3 regions of the Lentzea flaviverrucosa genome follow, and region 1 is predicted to be linked to each of the others. Evidence: riboswitches for the same ligand, from Rfam matches in the RefSeq annotation. Region 1 holds a riboswitch; each other region holds the start of a gene.
The links. A riboswitch is a leader RNA that binds a small molecule or an ion and turns the genes downstream of it on or off. The one in region 1 is predicted to bind S-adenosylmethionine.
Positions count from the first base shown of each region.

Region 1 (5,679 bases):
GGATGGCCTTGCGGATGACGACGCGGACCTTGGGGTCGTCCGCGTCCTTGCCGACGTGCGTGGCCAGCAGCTGCACCGCGCGCCAGGCGAGGTTCGAGGCTCCGGTGGGCACCTGGTCGGCGCCCTCGCCGTACACCTCGACGCCTGGCTCGTCGGCGACCGCGACCGTGACCTCGTCGACCAGGGAAAGCGCCTGGAAGATCGTCACCAGGTCGTGGTAACCGTCCGGGCGCACGTCACCTACGGCCAGGTGCAGGTTGACCTTGGCCGGGACGCGAACTGTGACCGGGGGAGGAACGACTGCGAGCACCATGTCAGAGTACGGGCGTTCTGGGGTCCCGGACTCCTCCCCCGGCCACTGTCACGGTCAGACGGGGATGACCGAACCGCTGAACGTCTGCTTGATGTAGTCCTTGACCTGCTGCGATCCGAGCAGTTCCGCCAGCTCCTTCACGCGCTTGTCGTCCTTGAGCTCGGTGCGGGTGACCAGGCCGTTCGCGTTCGGGTTGCCCTCGGCCTTCTCCAGCGCGAGCGAGTCGGTGGCGGGCTTGAGGCCCGCGTCGATGGCGTAGTTGCCGTTGATCACGGACGCGTCGGTGTCCTCCAGCGACCTGGGCAGCTGAGCGGCCTCCAGGGGCACGAACTGCAGGTTCTTGGGGTTCTCCGCGAGGTCGCGCACGGTCGGCTGGTCCACGGCCTTGAGCTTGATCAGACCGTTGGCCTCCAGCAGCTTCAGGCCACGGGCCTCGTTGGTGGCGTCGTTGGCCACCGCGATCTTCGCCCCGCTCGGCAGTTCGTCGAGCTTCTTGACCTTCTTCGAGTACAGGCCGAGCGGCTCGACGTGGACCGGCTGCACCCACTCGACCTTCGCGCCGCTCTCCTTGGTGAAGGTCTCCAGGTACGGGACGGTCTGGAAGTAGTTGGCGTCGAGCGACCCGTCGACCAGCGCCGTGTTCGGCTGCACGTAGTCGGTGAACTCGACGACCTCGATCTTCAGACCCTTCGACGCGGCGAGGTTGTCGGCCACGTACTTGAGGATCTGGGCGTGCGGGACCGGCGAGACGCCGACCTTCAGCGTGTCGGACGCACTGGTACCACCTGACGAGCAAGCGGACAGAGCAGTCAAACCGGTCAAAGCTACTGCGATCAGGGCAGCACGAATACGCATGACGTTCCTTTTGAGAAATTGCTACGGGTCAGACGGAGGCGTGCCGGCGCCGGTCAGACGCACGGGCGGCACGGGTGAAACCGAACTGGATCACGGTGGTGAGCACGGCGAGCCACGCCACGGTGCTCCACAGGATCCGGTCGTTGAAGCGCTGGTAGCCCTCGCGGATGGCCAGGTCGCCGAGACCGCCGCCACCGATCACGCCGGCCATCGCCGAGTACCCGATCAGGGCGATCACGGTGACACCGATGGCGTTGATCAGTGCGGGCAGCGACTCGCGGATCAGCACGCTGCGCACGATCCTCAACGTCGAGGCGCCGGTCGTGATCGCGGCCTCGACCACGGTCACGTGCACCTCGGACAGGATGTTCTGCACGAGCCGCCCGACGAACGGGATCGCTCCCACGGCCAGCGGCACGATGACCGCCGTACTGCCGATGGAGCCGCCGACGAGGAGGCGGGTGACCGACGTGAGCGCGACGAGCAGCACGATGAACGGCATCGAGCGGCCCAGGTCGGTGACGAAGCTGAGGATCCTGTGCACCGCGGCGTTCGGCCGCAACCCACCCTTGGCGGTGAGCTGCAGCCAGACACCTACGGGAACTCCGAGAACGGTGGCGATGACGGTCGAGACGCCGACCATGTACAGCGTCTCGCCGGTGGCCTCGACGAGGAAGCTGACGACGTCGGACCAGGGTGTTGCAGACCTCACGCAGCTACTCCCTGCGGGCCCTTCAAGGACCTCTGCACCGAGCCGCCGGCTTCGCCGATCCACTCCAGGGCGGAGTCCGAGCGCTCGCCGTTCAGGCCGAGCCGGAACCGTGCGACCGGGGTCTCGCCCAGGCGCGTCAGACCGCCGCCGACGATGTTCAGCTCGACGCCGAACCGGTGCGCGGCCTCGGGCAGCAACGCGCCGACCGCGGCGAACCCGACGAGCACGACGTCCGCGACGCGGTCGTAGCTGCTCTCGTTGATCGGGTTCAGGTCGACGGCGGGCAGCAGCGCACTGCTCGTGCGGCTCGCCACGTCGTTGACCAGGTCGAGCACCTTGCCGTGCTCGACGACGCGGCCCTGCTCCAGCACGGCGACGTCGTCGCAGATCTTCCGGACCACGCCCATGTCATGCGTGACGATGAGCACGGTCACACCCAGCTCAGCGCGCGCACGGTCGAGCACGGTCAGCACGGAACCGGTGGTCTCCGGGTCCAGCGCGGACGTGGGCTCGTCGGCGAGGAGAACGCTGGGGTTGGCCGCGAGGGCGCGCGCCACGGCGATGCGCTGACGCTGCCCGCCGGACAGCTGGTCGGGGTACGAGGCGGCCTTGTCGGTGAGCCCGACGAGGTCCAGCAGTTCGCCGACCCTCGTGCGGCGCTGCGGCCCGGGGATGCCCGCGGACTCCAGCGGCAGGGCGATGTTGCCGGCCGCCGTGCGCTGACGGAGAAGCGAATCCCCTTGCGGCACAACGCCGATCTGCCGGCGAGCGGCCCTGAGGGCCGACCCGTCGAGACTGGTGATGTCGGTACCGTCGACGCGGATCGCACCCGAGTCGGGACGCTCCAGCAGCGCGACGCAACGAGCCAGCGTCGACTTGCCGGCGCCGCTCGGGCCGACCACGCCGAGCACGGTTCCGGCCTCGACGTCGAGGGTCACGCCGTTGAGGGCACTGATGCCCTGGAAGGACTTGGTGAGGTTTTCGACAGTGATCACGTCTGCTCCACGGCTGCGCGCGACGGCACACAGTCCGTTGTGGACGGACGTGCGCGGTCGAGAGTTCTGCTCAGGTGTGTGCGCCACTCGTTGGCTGAGTGCGCGTCAGGAGGACTTTTAGAAGGCGCCCTAGACGAGGTGGCGACGACATGCAGAAGACGAGCGACGGCACTGGTCGATGACTCGACGGCGCGTCAGCATTCGCACGGTACCCATGGTGCTCCTCCATCGGTCCTGGCGTTAGCACCTGCCCGCATCCAGCGGGTGGTTGCTGCGACGTCGTAGAGCCAGGTCTCTCAGTCGCTCCGGATGGCAAGTAGCAGTCAACCGGACGGACGTTCGGTTGCGCAAGCCAAAACCGGATTCGTTCGACAGATCACACTGTTGGCCGATGGATCCCCGGCCTAGACCTCGGCAATCCGGATGAAGTCGATCACGCTCAACTGCTCTCCCCGAACCTGGGGATCAACGCCGGCTTTCTCGAGCAGTTCGTCGATGTTCCCCGGGTTGCCGGCCCAGCCCCTGAGCGCGGCCCGCAGCGTCTTCCGACGCTGGGCGAACGCAGCGTCGACGATCTGGAAGAGCTTCTTCCGATCCACAGTGGACAACGGCTTTTCGTGACGCCGGAAGGAAACCAGCCCGGAGTCGACGTTGGGCGCAGGCCAGAACACGTTCTTGCCGACCGCCCCTGCCTTCTTCGCCTCGGCGTACCAGGCGAGCTTCACGCTGGGCACGCCGTAGATCTTGTTGCCGGGCTTGGCCGCCATCCGGTCCGCCACCTCCGCCTGCACCATCACCAGACCCTTTTGCAGGCTGGGAAGTTCGGCCAGGAGGTGCAGCACGACCGGGACCGCCACGTTGTACGGCAGGTTCGCGACGATCGCGGTGGGTTGCGCCGGCAGGTCTTCTTGGGTGACTTTCATGGCGTCCATGAGGACGACGTGGAGCTTGCCGGCGTTCTCCGGGTCCATCTCGCTGACCGTCTGCGGGAGGCGGTGGGCCAGGGTCGGGTCGATTTCGACTGCGACCACCTGGCTGGCGCTGGGGAGCAGGGCGAGGGTCAGGGAGCCCAGGCCTGGGCCTACCTCCAGGACTACGTCGTCTTGGGTCAGGCCGGCCGCGGTGACGATCTTGCGGACGGTGTTCGGGTCGTGCACGAAGTTCTGGCCCAGCTTCTTGGTTGGGCGGATGTCCAGCTCTGCGGCTAGACGGCGGACTTCGGCAGGTCCCAGCAGGCTCACTTGGGCATTCTCGCAGGCTTGGCGGTGGAGGGGTGGGCTGGGACCTTGCTGGTGGGGCCGGTGGGTCACCTGCCGTGCGAGCGGTCACCTTGCGAGGGTGGCCGGGCGGGCAATACCGGGCCGGTGCCGGTCATCGCCGCTGCGCGTCGATAGCGATTCGGGCACCACCGCTCGACCAGTGCGCAGAGGTTCACACGCCTCGGCTTCGCCATTGCGATTGGCGGCAGGGCAGCTCGGCTTCGCCGTTGCCCTGCGCGCAGGGAGGGACGCCTCGGGCTCCGCCCTTGCGTTGGGCGGCAGGGTGGCTCGGCTCCGCCGCCGCTCTGCACGAGCCTTCATGCGGCATCCGCCTGCAGGATCTCCCCCACCGCATGCCCGTCCACGGTGCCGCACTTCAACTGCGGCGCGTTCGCTCCCTGCCGCACCCCGCCTGCCGCGCGCCCGCCACCCTCCACCTGCCGCGCTCGCCACCGGCCTTGCCTTGCCCCGCGCACTGGATTTCGCCGTGCCCCTGCCCCGCCAACGACGAAGGCCGCCCGTGGGGAACCAGGGCGGCCCAAGTCAGGGGACGGGGAGAAAGTGTGTGTTTACGGCAGGCCCAGCTTCGCGCGGCAGCCCGGCCATGCGCCGTACGTGCCGCCTGCGCGGTCGCGCAGCTTCGTGGCGGTGGCGATCTGCTGTTCGCGGGTGGCCTGGTGCGGCAGCTGTGCGTAGGCGGTGCCGCCGTTCGAGGCCCAGGTGCTGGCAGAGAACTGGAGGCCGCCGTAGTAGCCGTTGCCGGTGTTGATGGCCCAGTTGCCGCCTGCCTCGCACTTGGCGAGGCGATCCCAGACTTCGCCGTCCGGGATCGGCTTGGTGCCCACGGTGATCTTCTTGGGCTTCGGCTCCTTGGTGATCTTGCCGCCGATCTTCTCGCGGCTGATCTCCTTGCCGTTCTTCACCGTCACGCGGTACGTCGACGTCTGCTCGCCCGGCGTGCCCGGGTCGGTGACGGTCTGCTGGCCGCTGGCCAGGTTCGGGTCGTTGGTCTTCTCGACCGGCGGGGCCACCGGCTCGTTCACGTTGATGACCGTGACGCCGGTGCGCGAGATGTAGATCTCGGCGCCGGTCGCGATCTTCACGTCCATGCCGGACGCGACCGCGTCCTCCGGGCCGAGGGTGAGGTTCTCGCCCTTGAGCAGCTCGTCGACGGTGAGCGCGGTCGTCTTGACCTCGCGGACCGGGTTCGCGCCGTCGAAGACCTTGACGTTCTTGAGGGTCTTGACCTCGACGCTCATGCCTTCGAGCGGCACGTCGTGCGAGCCGGGCATCGACATCCAGGCGCCCTCGAGCGGCACGCCGAGCTGCTTGGCGGCCTCCTCGACGGTGACCGAGCGGACCCAGTCCTCGCGGGCCTGGCCGTCGATGCTCATCTTGAGCAGGCGGCCGCGGTCGAGGCTGATCTTGCCGCCGTCGGAGATCGGGGCGTTCAGCGACGGGGACAGGGCGTCGTGCTCACCGACGACGATGCCCTCCTCCGCCAGGACCTCGCCGACCGTGCCCTCGTAGGAGTGGACGGTCTGC
Region 1 is NZ_QQAU01000004.1:363,379-369,057, forward strand. It holds gene DFR72_RS15365 (4-(cytidine 5'-diphospho)-2-C-methyl-D-erythritol kinase) at 1-310, opposite strand, end outside; gene DFR72_RS15370 (MetQ/NlpA family ABC transporter substrate-binding protein) at 368-1,126, opposite strand; gene DFR72_RS15375 (methionine ABC transporter permease) at 1,197-1,880, opposite strand; gene DFR72_RS15380 (methionine ABC transporter ATP-binding protein) at 1,877-2,875, opposite strand; SAM riboswitch class I at 3,098-3,191, opposite strand; gene rsmA (16S rRNA (adenine(1518)-N(6)/adenine(1519)-N(6))-dimethyltransferase RsmA) at 3,280-4,110, opposite strand; gene DFR72_RS47505 (resuscitation-promoting factor) at 4,704-5,679, opposite strand, start outside.

Region 2 (5,679 bases), on a different contig from region 1:
GCCCGCCAACTCGGCCCCGGCCTGCCGGGCGGACTCGCGCGTCTGCCACTGCGCGGGCAGGCGGGACACGGCCGACTCGGCGAGCTGCCGGGCCTTCGAGCGTCGGTACTCCTCATCGGTGATCAGTTCCGCGTCCAGCACCGGCCCGGCGGGCTCGACCTCGGCGGCCGGGCCCGAGGTCACCGGCTCCGGCACGGGACCGGGGAACGGCACGAGCTTGCCCATCGCGTCGTCGGTCGGCATCGGCTCAGACATGTGCGGCCACCTCCTCGGCGGGTTCGATGTGGACGGCTGCCAGGTGCGGGCGCCGGGCCTCGGTGAGCACCTGGCGGGCCTGGCTCTCGGTGATGCCCAACTCGCGCGCCAGCCTGGTGCGGCCAACCTGGCGGCCCTCGTCGCGTGCGGTCGCCAGCACCTGGCGCGCCCGGTCCACCAGGTCGCCAGCAGGTGCCTGGTGGACCTGGTGCGGCCTGGTAGCGCCAGCCTGGCGCGGCACCGCCACCAGGTCGGCGCCAGCCTGGTCCGTCTGGCTGGTGGGCTTGACCTGGTGAGCTGGTTCGCCCTGGTCACCAGGCTGGTGGTCGACTTCGCCAGGTGCCGCGTCCGGCGTGGTCACCAGGTCGGCGCCAGCCTGGCGCATCGGCTCCACCAGGTCCGCCACCACCTGGTGACCACCAGGTGCCGCCAGGTCCTCACCAGGTGCGCCAGCCTGGTTCGCCAGCTCGCGCGCCAGGCTGGTGAACTCGCGCTGATACGCCCCGGCGGCTTCGGTCGCCACCCACAGCAGCACCGGCCCGACCGCGTGCAGGGCGACGCCGACGATGTTGCGTTCCAGCGCGCTCGGGGCGATGTTGAGGCCGAGCGTCACCAGGCCGGTGACGGCCCGCAGGGTCGTGCCCCACCCAGTGGTGCGGCCATGCTGGGCGAGCGTGCGATCACCGACGAGGGCTAGGACGAGAGCGGCATCGACGGCGGGCGGGAGCATCCAGGCGGACCACTCCGGGATGCCTTCCGCGACTAGCCATGGCGTCACCGTGAGCACGCCGTAGACCATCACCACGGCCGCGATCGCCCACGTGCTCATCGCGATGATCCGGCCTGTGCGCTCCAGGCGCTTCGCGTCGGTGCTCATCGGGTCACCGCCGGAGAGCAGATAGGACATGGAGTCGAGCGAACGCGGTCGGCGTCGAGCCACACGACGCGGGCGCTGATCGGGTCGCCAGGCCGGGCGTCGCACTGCCCGCACTCCGGCCGCGAGCGCGCCTCAGGCGCGCGCTCGCGCGAAGGACGGTTCTTGGAAGGATTAAGTACGGTTCGGGGGCAATGCTTGCCCCCCGTGGCGTCGCCGCTTGCCCCTCGTTCGTGCGCTGCTTGCCCCCCGTGCTGGTCAGCGGGAGGCAGAGTCTGCCCCCCGCTGGAGTTGTGCACAGGTTCGCGGCGCTCGATCGCGAGGTCATAGCCGTTCGGGCGTCGGTCGGCTCGCTTGACGTAGGCGGCGACGATGTCCGGGTCAGCGGGGCGGATCAGCCCCAGGTCCTCCAGCGCGCGGATCGCGTAGCGGACGGACCGCTCCGACAGACGCGTGTAGCGGGTGAGGGTGCCGAGCGACGGGAAAGCGTTGCGGCCGAACGGATCGGCGTGGTTCGCGAGGCCCAGCAGCACGACCGTCAGCGACGAGGCGTCGCGGCGGTCGCGGGGGATCGGGGCGTCGTTCAACGCCCAGACGATGCTTTCGATGCTCACCAGGCCACCACCGGTGAACGAGAACTACGGCAGAATGAGGGCACGTCGGACCTCCACGTCCGATCTAGGCCCCGCTGTTGGTGTTACCGCACCCGGCGGGGCCGCTTCATGAGGCCCCTGCCCCCGAAACCTGAGTTTCGGCGTGAGCATGGATCGCGGTACTCGCTGCCCGCGTTCCTGAAGGCCGTGCGGCCTCGGGTGGCGCTGGTGAGCGTCGGCGCGGGCAACAGGTACGGGCACCCGAGTCCACACGTCATCGACGTGTTGCGGACGGGAGGTGCGTTGGTGTTGCGCACGGACAAGGACGGCGACCTGGCGGTGTTGCCAGGAAGCCGAATCGTACGAAGGAGAAGAGATGGTCTGGGTCAGGTTGTTCAACGCGCGTTACCCGCTTCCCGGCGGCACGCCGGGCCTTGCGTGGGCGCTGTGGCAGACGAACTACAAGGCGACGCCGTGGCCGCACGACGAGCTGAAACCCGATTTCGGTTACTACATCTGCGAAACACTCGAAGACGGCACCCGCGCCGTCACGTACAAGGCGACGACCACGCACGTGCTGCCGCCGACGAAGGCGGCGACACCGGAGGAGGCGTACGACCTCGCCGCGGAGCACGTGTTCGACGACGCTCTGCGGGTCGCACCGGACGTCTGGCACGACTACCACTACAACGCGCTCAAGGCGGAAGCCCCGTGGCCGCAACGGATCGTGGCGTGGCGAGCGGCCGTGGAACCGGTCGGGCCGCACGTGGTGGAGGGCCTGCAACGGTTTCCGCGCACGGGCTGGCTCAAGACGGACGCGATTACGTTGTGAGCCTTCGGTTCGCGCGCCGCGCTGCTCAGACGTGAAACGGCTCGGGGACGCGAGTGCGTCCCCGAGCCGGAGGGAGGTGGTTAACCCAGTGCGTTGATGACGGCCTCGGCCGACGGCGGGACCGTCGCGCGCGGGCCGATCGTGTCGCCGAGCGCGTCGAGGGTCTTGAGGCCGTCGCCGGTGATCAGCAGCACGGTCTCGGCGTCGGGGTCGAGCTGGCCCGACTCGAACAGCTTCTTCGCCGTCGCGACGGTCACGCCGCCGGCGGTCTCGGCGAAGATGCCCTCGGTGCGGGCGAGCAGCTTGATGCCCTCGACGACCTCTTCGTCGGTGACGTCGTCGATGGCGCCGTTGGTGCGGCGCACCGCGTCGAGGACGTACGGGCCGTCGGCCGGGGCGCCGATCGCCAGCGAGCGGGCGATCGTGTCCGGGCGGACCGGGCGGATGACGTCGTGGCCCGCCTTGAACGCGGCGGAGATCGGGGAGCATCCCGTGGCCTGCGCGCCGAACACCTTGTACGGCGTGGCCTCGACGAGGTCGAGCTGGCCGAGTTCGCGGAACGCCTTGTCGACCTTGGTGAGCTGCGAGCCGGACGCGATCGGCACGACGATCTGGTCGGGCAGGCGCCAGCCGAGCTGCTCGGCGACCTCGTAGCCGAGCGTCTTCGAGCCTTCCGCGTAGTACGGGCGGACGTTGACGTTCACGAACGCCCAGTCCTCGTTCTCCGCGGCGAGCTCCTGGGCGAGGCGGTTCACGTCGTCGTAGTTGCCGTCGACTGCGATCAGGGCGCCGTCGTAGACCGCACTCATGAGGATCTTGGCGCGCTCGAGGTTGGAGGGGACGAGGACGACGGACTTCCAGCCCGCACGGGCGGCGGCCGCGGCGACGGCGTTCGCCAGGTTGCCGGTGGACGGGCAGGCCAGCACCTTGAAGCCGAGTTCGCGGGCGGCGGCGAGTGCGACGCCGACGACGCGGTCCTTGAACGAGTGCGTGGGGTTGCCGGTGTCGTCCTTCACCCAGATCTTGCGGACGCCCAGGGCCTTGGCGAGGTTGTGCGCCTCGACCAGGCGGGTGCCGCCGGGATCGGTGTTCGGGTGCTGTTCCACAGTGGACGGAACGGGGAGGAGGCCGCGGTAGCGCCAGATGGACCTGGGGCCGGCCTCGATGTCCTCGCGCCGGATCTTCCCGAAGTCGTAGGCCACTTCCAGCGGCCCGAAACACTCGAGACAGGCGTACTCAGGAGCGAGAGGGGTTTCGTTCCCACACTCCCGGCACAGCAGTGCCCGGGCAGGGCCGAGGTCGAACTTCGTGCTCGTGGGCACAGTGACAGCAGTCATCGCGAGGTATCTCCTCATCTTTCCCGCGAAATCGAACGGGTCGGAATTGGCACCGTGATCGTCTGCGCGGAGCTGTGCGCACAGGTGTGCACATAGCGCTGACGCCGGTTGCCGGGGCTTCTTCGGGCCGTTCCCTCTGCCCCTCTGGATGAGCGGTGTTCAGTTGTGGCCGTCAACTTACGGCAACAGGCCGTTGCGCATCCACAGACGTCCACGATCCGGGACGTGGGAAGATGCGGAGCGTGAGCGCACCGGAGTCACTGCACCTCGTCGTCGGCGAGGAGGAGTTGCTGGTCGAACGTGCTGTTCGGGCGGCTCTCGAGGCGGCACGGGAGGTCGATCCGACCGCCGACCTGACCCGCGTCCAGGTGACTGATCTCACGCCTCCCGAGCTGGCCGAACTGGTGAGTCCGTCGCTGTTCGCGGAGGGTCGCGTGATCGTCCTGCAGAACGGGCAGGACATCAGCAAGGAGGTCGCCGACATGGTGCTCTCCTACGTCAAGGCGCCCGCGGACGGTGTCACGCTCGTCGTGCTGCACACGGGCGGTGGTCGCAGCAAGGCGGCCAAGGACCTGCCCGGGCAGCTGAAGAAGGCCGGCGCCGCGGTCACGGAGTGCGCCAAGGTCACCAAGCAGGGTGATCGCGAGGCGTTCGTGCGCAACGAGGTGCGGCGCGCGGGCGGCAAGATCGACTCCGAGGCCGTCGCCACGCTCATCGACGCCGTCGGCACGAACCTGCGTGAGCTCGCCGCGGCCTCGTCGCAGCTCGTCTCCGACACCGACGGCAAGGTGACGGTCGAGGAGATCCGCCGCTACCACCAGGGCAAGGCCGAGGTGACGGGGTTCGCCGTCGCGGAGAAGGCCGTCGTGGGTGACCGGGCGGGCGCCATGGAGGCGTTGCGCTGGGCCATGCAGCTCGGCGTGCCGCACGTGCTGGTCGCGGACGCGCTGGCGGACGCGGTGCGCACGGTCGCGCGCGTGTCCGCGGTGGGCCGCGCCGACCCGTTCAGCCTGGCCGGGCCGCTCGGCATGCCGCCGTGGAAGATCAAGAAGGCGCAGGCACAGTCCCGAGGCTGGGACCAGTCGGGTCTCGCCGACGCGATGCAGGTGGTCGCCGGGCTCAACGCCGACGTGAAGGGTGTGGCGGCCGACGCCGACTACGCGCTGGAGCGTGCCGTGCTCCGGATCGTGGCCGCGCACAGCCGCCGCTGATCTCGCCAGATCACGACTGGCGCGGGATCCCGATCAGGTACTGGGCACCCGTGAAGCCGGGTTCGACGCCGATCGTCCACTCGAACGACTCGGTGCCGTCCAGGCCGTCGACGATCCGCCGCAGTTCCGCGCGCCCGTACATGCGCAGGAACGACACGACGCTGTCGAAGAACATCATGAACGGCAGCACCGGCACGAGGTAGGTCAGCGCCAGCCGCAGCAGGTACCGCGGCAGGGGGTTGCGCTGGAACGGCGCCGCGAGCAGCACGGCCAGCGTGAGGAAGAACGGGAACACCAGCACGTAGAGCCACGACCGCTTGGTGTCCACGACGACCATCGGCTGCCGGGTGTCGACGGCGTTCTGCAGCATGCGCGCGGCCAGCGCGGGCGGGAAGTGGTGGAAGGCGCCGTAGATCGTCCGCGTCCCTTCGAGACGGCAATCGGTGGCGTCGACGGACGTGGGCACGTGGTCCACCGAGCAGCACGGGTCGGGCAGCCGACGTCGGTTCCGCGCGGCGACGCGCTCGAACGCGGGCACGTTCGGCACCAGGTCCGTCAGCGTGACCTGCGTGTGGAC
Region 2 is NZ_QQAU01000016.1:7,973-13,651, reverse strand. It holds gene DFR72_RS36715 (cell division protein FtsK) at 1-255, opposite strand, end outside; gene DFR72_RS36710 (DUF2637 domain-containing protein) at 248-1,162, opposite strand; gene DFR72_RS36705 (helix-turn-helix domain-containing protein) at 1,129-1,743, opposite strand; gene DFR72_RS45975 (hypothetical protein) at 2,099-2,554, shown strand; gene thrC (threonine synthase) at 2,635-3,891, opposite strand; SAM riboswitch class I at 3,903-4,046, opposite strand; gene holA (DNA polymerase III subunit delta) at 4,125-5,102, shown strand; gene DFR72_RS36680 (class I SAM-dependent methyltransferase) at 5,113-5,679, opposite strand, start outside.
Region 2: it holds a riboswitch for S-adenosylmethionine, as region 1 does, so the genes downstream of both, thrC (threonine synthase) here and DFR72_RS15380 (methionine ABC transporter ATP-binding protein) in region 1, are expected to answer to the same signal.

Region 3 (5,679 bases), on a different contig from region 1:
TTCCCGGCCCGCTGCTCGTTCGCAGACGTCGAACAGGTCCTCGAGGCACGCGTCGTGCAGCCACCTGATCGCCAGTGCCCAGCGCAGCCGGTCGACGAGGCCGAACCGGCCGATCAGCTCGTGCCGCAGCACCGTGCCGGACGCCGAGAGCGTGTGGCTGCCCGACATGCCGGTGAACTCGAAGGTGATCGACTCACCGGGCACGAACTCCGTGCAGCGGTAGCGGATCGGGCCGTGCCCGCCGTCGGCGCCGACTCCCAGCGGCCGGTCGAACTCCTGCTTGCCCCACGTGGGAGGCCAGAGCTCCTGGATGCGCTCGACGAACGGGCCGGCGGGCACGCCGAGGTCGCGGGTGTGCACGTTCTTGATCATGTGAATCCCCCTCCATACGCTTGCGTATGTTCCTGGAACGTACGCTAGCGTATGGAAGCGTGGCGCGGAGGAACCAGGACGACTGGACTGAGATAGCGCTGAGAGCGCTGGCCGAAGGCGGGCTGCAGGCCGTCGCGATCGAGCCGCTGGCGGCGCGGGCCGGAGCCACGAAGGGCAGCGTCTACCACCACTTCCCGAACCGCGAGGCGCTGCTGAAGGCGACCGTCGAGCGGTGGGAGCGGGAGCACACCGAGAAGGTCATCGAACTGGTCGAGTCCGGGAGGACGCCGCGCGAGAAGCTCAGGACGCTGTTCACCGTGGTGCTCGACCAGACCCGCAAGGGTTCGGTGGAGATGGCGTTGCAGGCGGGCGCGGGCAACGAGGTGATCGCGCCGGTCCTCCAGCGCGTCACCGAGAAGCGGATCGGCTACCTGACCGAGTTGTTCGGGCAGCTCGGGTTCGGCGAGGCCCAGGCGAGGAAGCGCGCGTTGATCGCGTTCAGCCTCTACCTGGGCCAGGCGCAGATGTGGACGACCCTGCCCGGCCTCGTCGAACCGGTGCTCGACGAGGCCGTGCAGGTGCTCACGCAGAGATCAGATCAGGCCGCGGTCGCCCACAACGCGTAGGCGATCACGTCCGCGTTGCGGTCGAGAGCCGTCACGTTGACGTTGGCCGTGGTGTCGCAGGAGCGGTGGTAGCAGCGGTCGTAGGCCTGGCCGGCCGTGCCGCCCCACTTCCGCGCCTGTGCCGTGGTCTTGGTCTGCTCGGCGCCGGTGAAGGTGCCGCCGGTCGCGATGTCCGCATCGGCGAACGCCGCGTGGTCGGAGCGGCCGCCGACCTTGGTCAGCTCGGTCTGGACGCCGATCGAGGTGAAGCCCGCCTGCAGCCGCTGCTGCAACGCCACCGAACCGGGGGGCTGGTTGTCGGCGCCGTCGTAGACGAAGTAGCCCGGGTTCGGCGAACCGGTCATGTCGAAGTTCAGGTACGCCTTGATCCTCGACTTCTCGGTGGCGGACAGGGACCTCACGTAGGCCGTCGAGCCGCGCAGCCCGAGTTCCTCCGCGCCCCACCAGCCGAACCGCACGTGCTTGGTGGGCTGGAAGTTCGTCGCCTTCATCTGGAGGGCGACCTCCAGGATCGACGCGGAACCCGTGCCGTTGTCGTTGATGCCGGGGCCCGCCGTGACGCTATCGAGGTGGCCGCCCAGCATGACGACGTTGTTCAGGTCGCCGCCGGGGTAGTCCGCGATCAGGTTGTAGCCGGTGGCGCCGCCGTAGGTGAACGACTGGACGCGCGTCGTGAAACCGGCCGCGTCGAGCTTGCTCTTCACCCAGTTGATCGAGGCCAGGTACCCCGGTCGTCCGTGTGCGCGGTTGCCGCCGTTGGCGTTGGCGATCGACTGGAACTGGTTCAGGTGTGCTTGGACGTTCGCGACGTTGATGTTCGGTGCGGCGAGAGCCGCGGGGGCCGCCGCTTGCGCGGTGGTCGCTCCGGTCACCATCAAGGCGGCCGCCAGCGCGATCAGGATCCTCATGGTTCAACTCCGTGCAGGGGTTGGGGATTGAGCCACTGATCAACATGCTCCTCCGTGCATGAGCCCGGTAGAGGCGATCGTCGGATTCGTCGGAATCGGTGGTGATCAACCAGAATGGTCCAGGTGGGTGACGTCACGGTCGTTCTGGGCATCGGCGCGGCCGTACTGCTGATCTCCGTGATCGCGGTGCGGGTGTCGACTCGGCTCGGGCTGCCCTCACTCCTGCTCTACCTCGGCATCGGCGTGCTCCTCGGCGAGTCCGTCGTCGGCATCAAGTTCGACGACGCCGACCTCACCCAGTCACTCGGCATCGCGGCGCTGGTGCTGATCCTGACCGAGGGCGGCATCACCACCCGCTGGAGCGCGGTGAAGTCCTCGCTGTCGCTGGGCATCGCACTGTCCACAGTGGCCGTCGCGGTGAGCGTGGCGGTGACCGGAACGGCGTTGCACTTCCTGCTGGGCCTCGACTGGCGGATGGCGCTGCTGTGGGGCGCGGTGCTGTCGTCCACCGACGCGGCCGCCGTCTTCAGCGTCCTGCGCTCGCTGGGCGTCGGCGCCCGGCTCACCGGCGCGCTCGAACTGGAGTCCGGTCTCAACGACGCGCCGGTCTACATCGCCGTGGTGCTGCTGGCCTCCTCGGACCAGATCTCCTGGACCGCGCCGCTGCTGGTGATCTACGAACTGGGCGCGGGAGCGGTCATCGGCGTGGCCCTCGGCTATCTCGGCGGGGCCGGGCTCAGACGCGCGGCGCTGCCCTCCACCGGCCTGTACCCGCTCGCCACGGTGGCGGTCTGCGTGATGGCCTACACGGCCGGCGATGTCGCGCACGCCTCCGGATTCCTCGCCACGTACGTCGCCGCGCTGGTCCTCGGCAACGCCCGCCTGCCGCACCGCGCCGACACCCTCTCGTTCGCCGAAGGCCTCGGCTGGCTCGCCCAGATCGGCCTCTTCGTGCTGCTCGGTCTCTACGCCTCGCCGTCGCGCCTGCTCGACGTGCTGTTCCCCGCGCTGGTCGCCGGCGTGGTGCTGACGTTCGTGGGCCGGCCGCTGTCGGTGTTCCTCGCCTCGCTGCCGTTCAAGGTGCCGTGGCGGGAACAGGTCTTCCTGTCCTGGTCAGGGCTGCGCGGCGCGGTGCCGATCGTGTTCGCGCTGATCCCGTTGATCCAGGGGGTCGAGGGCGCGCGCGCACTGGTCGACGTGGTGTTCGTGCTGGTCATCGTGCTGACGGTGGTGCAGGGCACGACGCTGCCGTTCCTCGCCCGGCGTCTCGGGCTGGTGAAGACGGGGGAGGCGCAGGAGGTCCAGGTCGACTCCTCGCCGCTCGACGAGCTGGGCGCCGAACTGCTGCAGGTGCACATCCAGCGCGGGTCGAAGCTGCACGGCGTCTACATGACCGAACTGCGGCTACCGACCGGAGCCACGGTCAGCCTCGTGGTGCGCTCGGGGAAGAGTTTCACGCCACAGCCGACGACGAGGCTGCAGACGGACGACCAGTTGCTCATCGTCACCACCGAGGAAGCGCGCGATGCCGCTGAGCGGCGCGTACGTGCCGTCGACCGCGCCGGTCGCTACGCACGGTGGAAGGGGGAGACCGGCGATTAGTCGGTCTCCGAGGCTTCTCACGATGTGAATCGGGTGTCGACGGGAGGATCACCCTCCGCTAACGTCGTCGGCAGGTCATGAGAGCCAGCGTCAAGCCCAAGCTTGCTGGCCGGCAACCCTCCAACCGCGGTGGGGTGCCCTTGGTGAGGACCTGGTCCGGCGCGTGGGGCGCCGGTCAAGCGCGGGCCTTCGCTGGGCGGGGCCCCTGGCCTCGGAGGCAGCTCGATGACGCTCGCGATCACCCCTGGAACCACCACTTCCGTTCCGGCTGTCGTCGGCTCCGACCTGCGCGTTCCCCTGGTCACCGGAGAGCGCGTCACCTACGCCAACCTCGACCACGCGGCGTCGGCCCCCTGTCTGCAGGAGGTCCGCGACGCCGTCGACGAGCTGCTGCCCTGGTACGCCAGCGTGCACCGCGGCGCCGGGTTCGCCTCGCAGGTCTCGACGCGCGTCTACGAGCAGGCCCGCGACCGCATCCGCAGGTTCGTCGGGGCGCATTCCTCCGACGCCGTCGTCTTCACCCGCAACACCACGGACTCGCTGAACCTGTTGGCGCGCAGCGTTCCCAAGAACACCGCCGTCGTGCTGTTCGACAGCGAGCACCACGCGGCGCTGCTGCCGTGGCGCGGTCCCAACGTTCAGCGCGTTCCCGCTCCGTCTTCGTCTGGTGCTGCGGTAGTCGCACTGGACCGGGCTCTGGCCGCCGCCCCGGTCGGCCCTCGGCTCGTGATCGTCACCGGGGCGTCCAACGTCACGGGGGAGCTGTGGCCGGTCGCCGAGCTCGCGAAGGTCGCCCGCCGCCACGGCGCGCGCATCGCGCTCGACGCCGCGCAGCTCGCCCCGCACCGCCCGATCAACGTGCGTGAGCTGGGCGTCGACTACATCGCGTTCTCCGGCCACAAGATCTACGCGCCCTTCGGCGCCGGCGTGCTGGTCGGCCGCGCGGACTGGCTGCAGCAGGCCCAGCCGTACCTCGTGGGCGGCGGCGCGACGTCCAAGGTGACCGACCACGGCGACCGCCTCGGCGTGGCCTGGTCCGCGGTGCCCGAGCGGCACGAGGCCGGCAGCCCGAACGTCGTCGGCGTGCACGCGCTGGCCGCGGCCTGCGAGATCCTGTCGCGGCACTGGGAGCAGACCGTCGCGCACGAGCAGGAACTGCTGACGCGCCTGCAGAACGGCCTGCGCGCCATCCCCGGCTTCCGCGAGCTCGCGATCCTGGCCGACGCGGACAAGGTCGGCGTCGTGAGCTTCACGATCTCCGGCTTCGACGCGGGCTTCCTCGCGGCGGCGCTGTCCGCCGAGTACGGCATCGGCGTGCGCGACGGAGCGTTCTGCGCGCACGTGATCGTGGGGCGCCTGGTCAAGCAGGCCGGATCGCACGAGGAACGTGCCGTGCGCGCGTCGATCGGTCTCGGCACGACGGCCGAGCACGTCGACCGTCTGATCGCGGCGCTGCGCACCCTGGTCACCGAAGGTCCGAAGTGGACCTACGAGCAGCGCGACGGCCGCTGGGTGCCGCAGGACGACAACCGAACCCTGCCGCCGTTCCTCGCGTAGTCCCTGTAGTGGACAATGACGTGGTGAGTGACGAGTCCAAGGCCGAGGAGAAAGCCTCCGGGGAGGTCGCTGACGGGTCGGCGAAAGAGCAGGTCAGCGATCCTGAGACGGTCGCGACGCCCGTGCTGACGCCGGTCGCCGAAAAAGAGACCCCGAAGTCTCCTGCGGAGTCCCCCGCGAAGGCGGAGGACGACGACGAGTTCTCCATCGCCGGTTCGATCTCCGGCTCGCTGCCGGAACCGAGGACGAAGATCCTCGCGGTCCTGGCAGCCGGCGTGCTGGCCCTCGACGTGCTCACCAAGGTCGTGTCCGTCGCGTTCCTCGAGGGTGCCGACCCGATCAAGCTGTTCGGCGGCGTGCTCTACCTGACGTTCGTCCGCAACCCCGGCGCCGCGTTCGGGCTGGCGGAGAGCATGACGTGGATCCTCGCGCTGATCGCGTTCGGCGTCGCCGGGTTCATCGTCTGGATCTCGCGCAACCTCCGCTCCCAGGGCTGGGCCGTCGGTCTCGGCCTGGTGCTGGGCGGTGCCGTCGGCAACCTCGCCGACCGCCTCTTCCGCGAGCCGGGCCCGATGCGCGGCCACGTGGTCGACTTCCTGTCGCTGTTCGACCCG
Region 3 is NZ_QQAU01000006.1:334,565-340,243, reverse strand. It holds gene DFR72_RS21365 (hypothetical protein) at 1-372, opposite strand, end outside; gene DFR72_RS21360 (TetR/AcrR family transcriptional regulator) at 432-998, shown strand; gene DFR72_RS21355 (M28 family metallopeptidase) at 971-1,906, opposite strand; gene DFR72_RS21350 (potassium/proton antiporter) at 2,030-3,508, shown strand; SAM riboswitch class IV at 3,582-3,696, shown strand; gene DFR72_RS21345 (aminotransferase class V-fold PLP-dependent enzyme) at 3,734-5,065, shown strand; gene lspA (signal peptidase II) at 5,089-5,679, shown strand, end outside.
Region 3: it holds a riboswitch for S-adenosylmethionine, as region 1 does, so the genes downstream of both, DFR72_RS21345 (aminotransferase class V-fold PLP-dependent enzyme) here and DFR72_RS15380 (methionine ABC transporter ATP-binding protein) in region 1, are expected to answer to the same signal.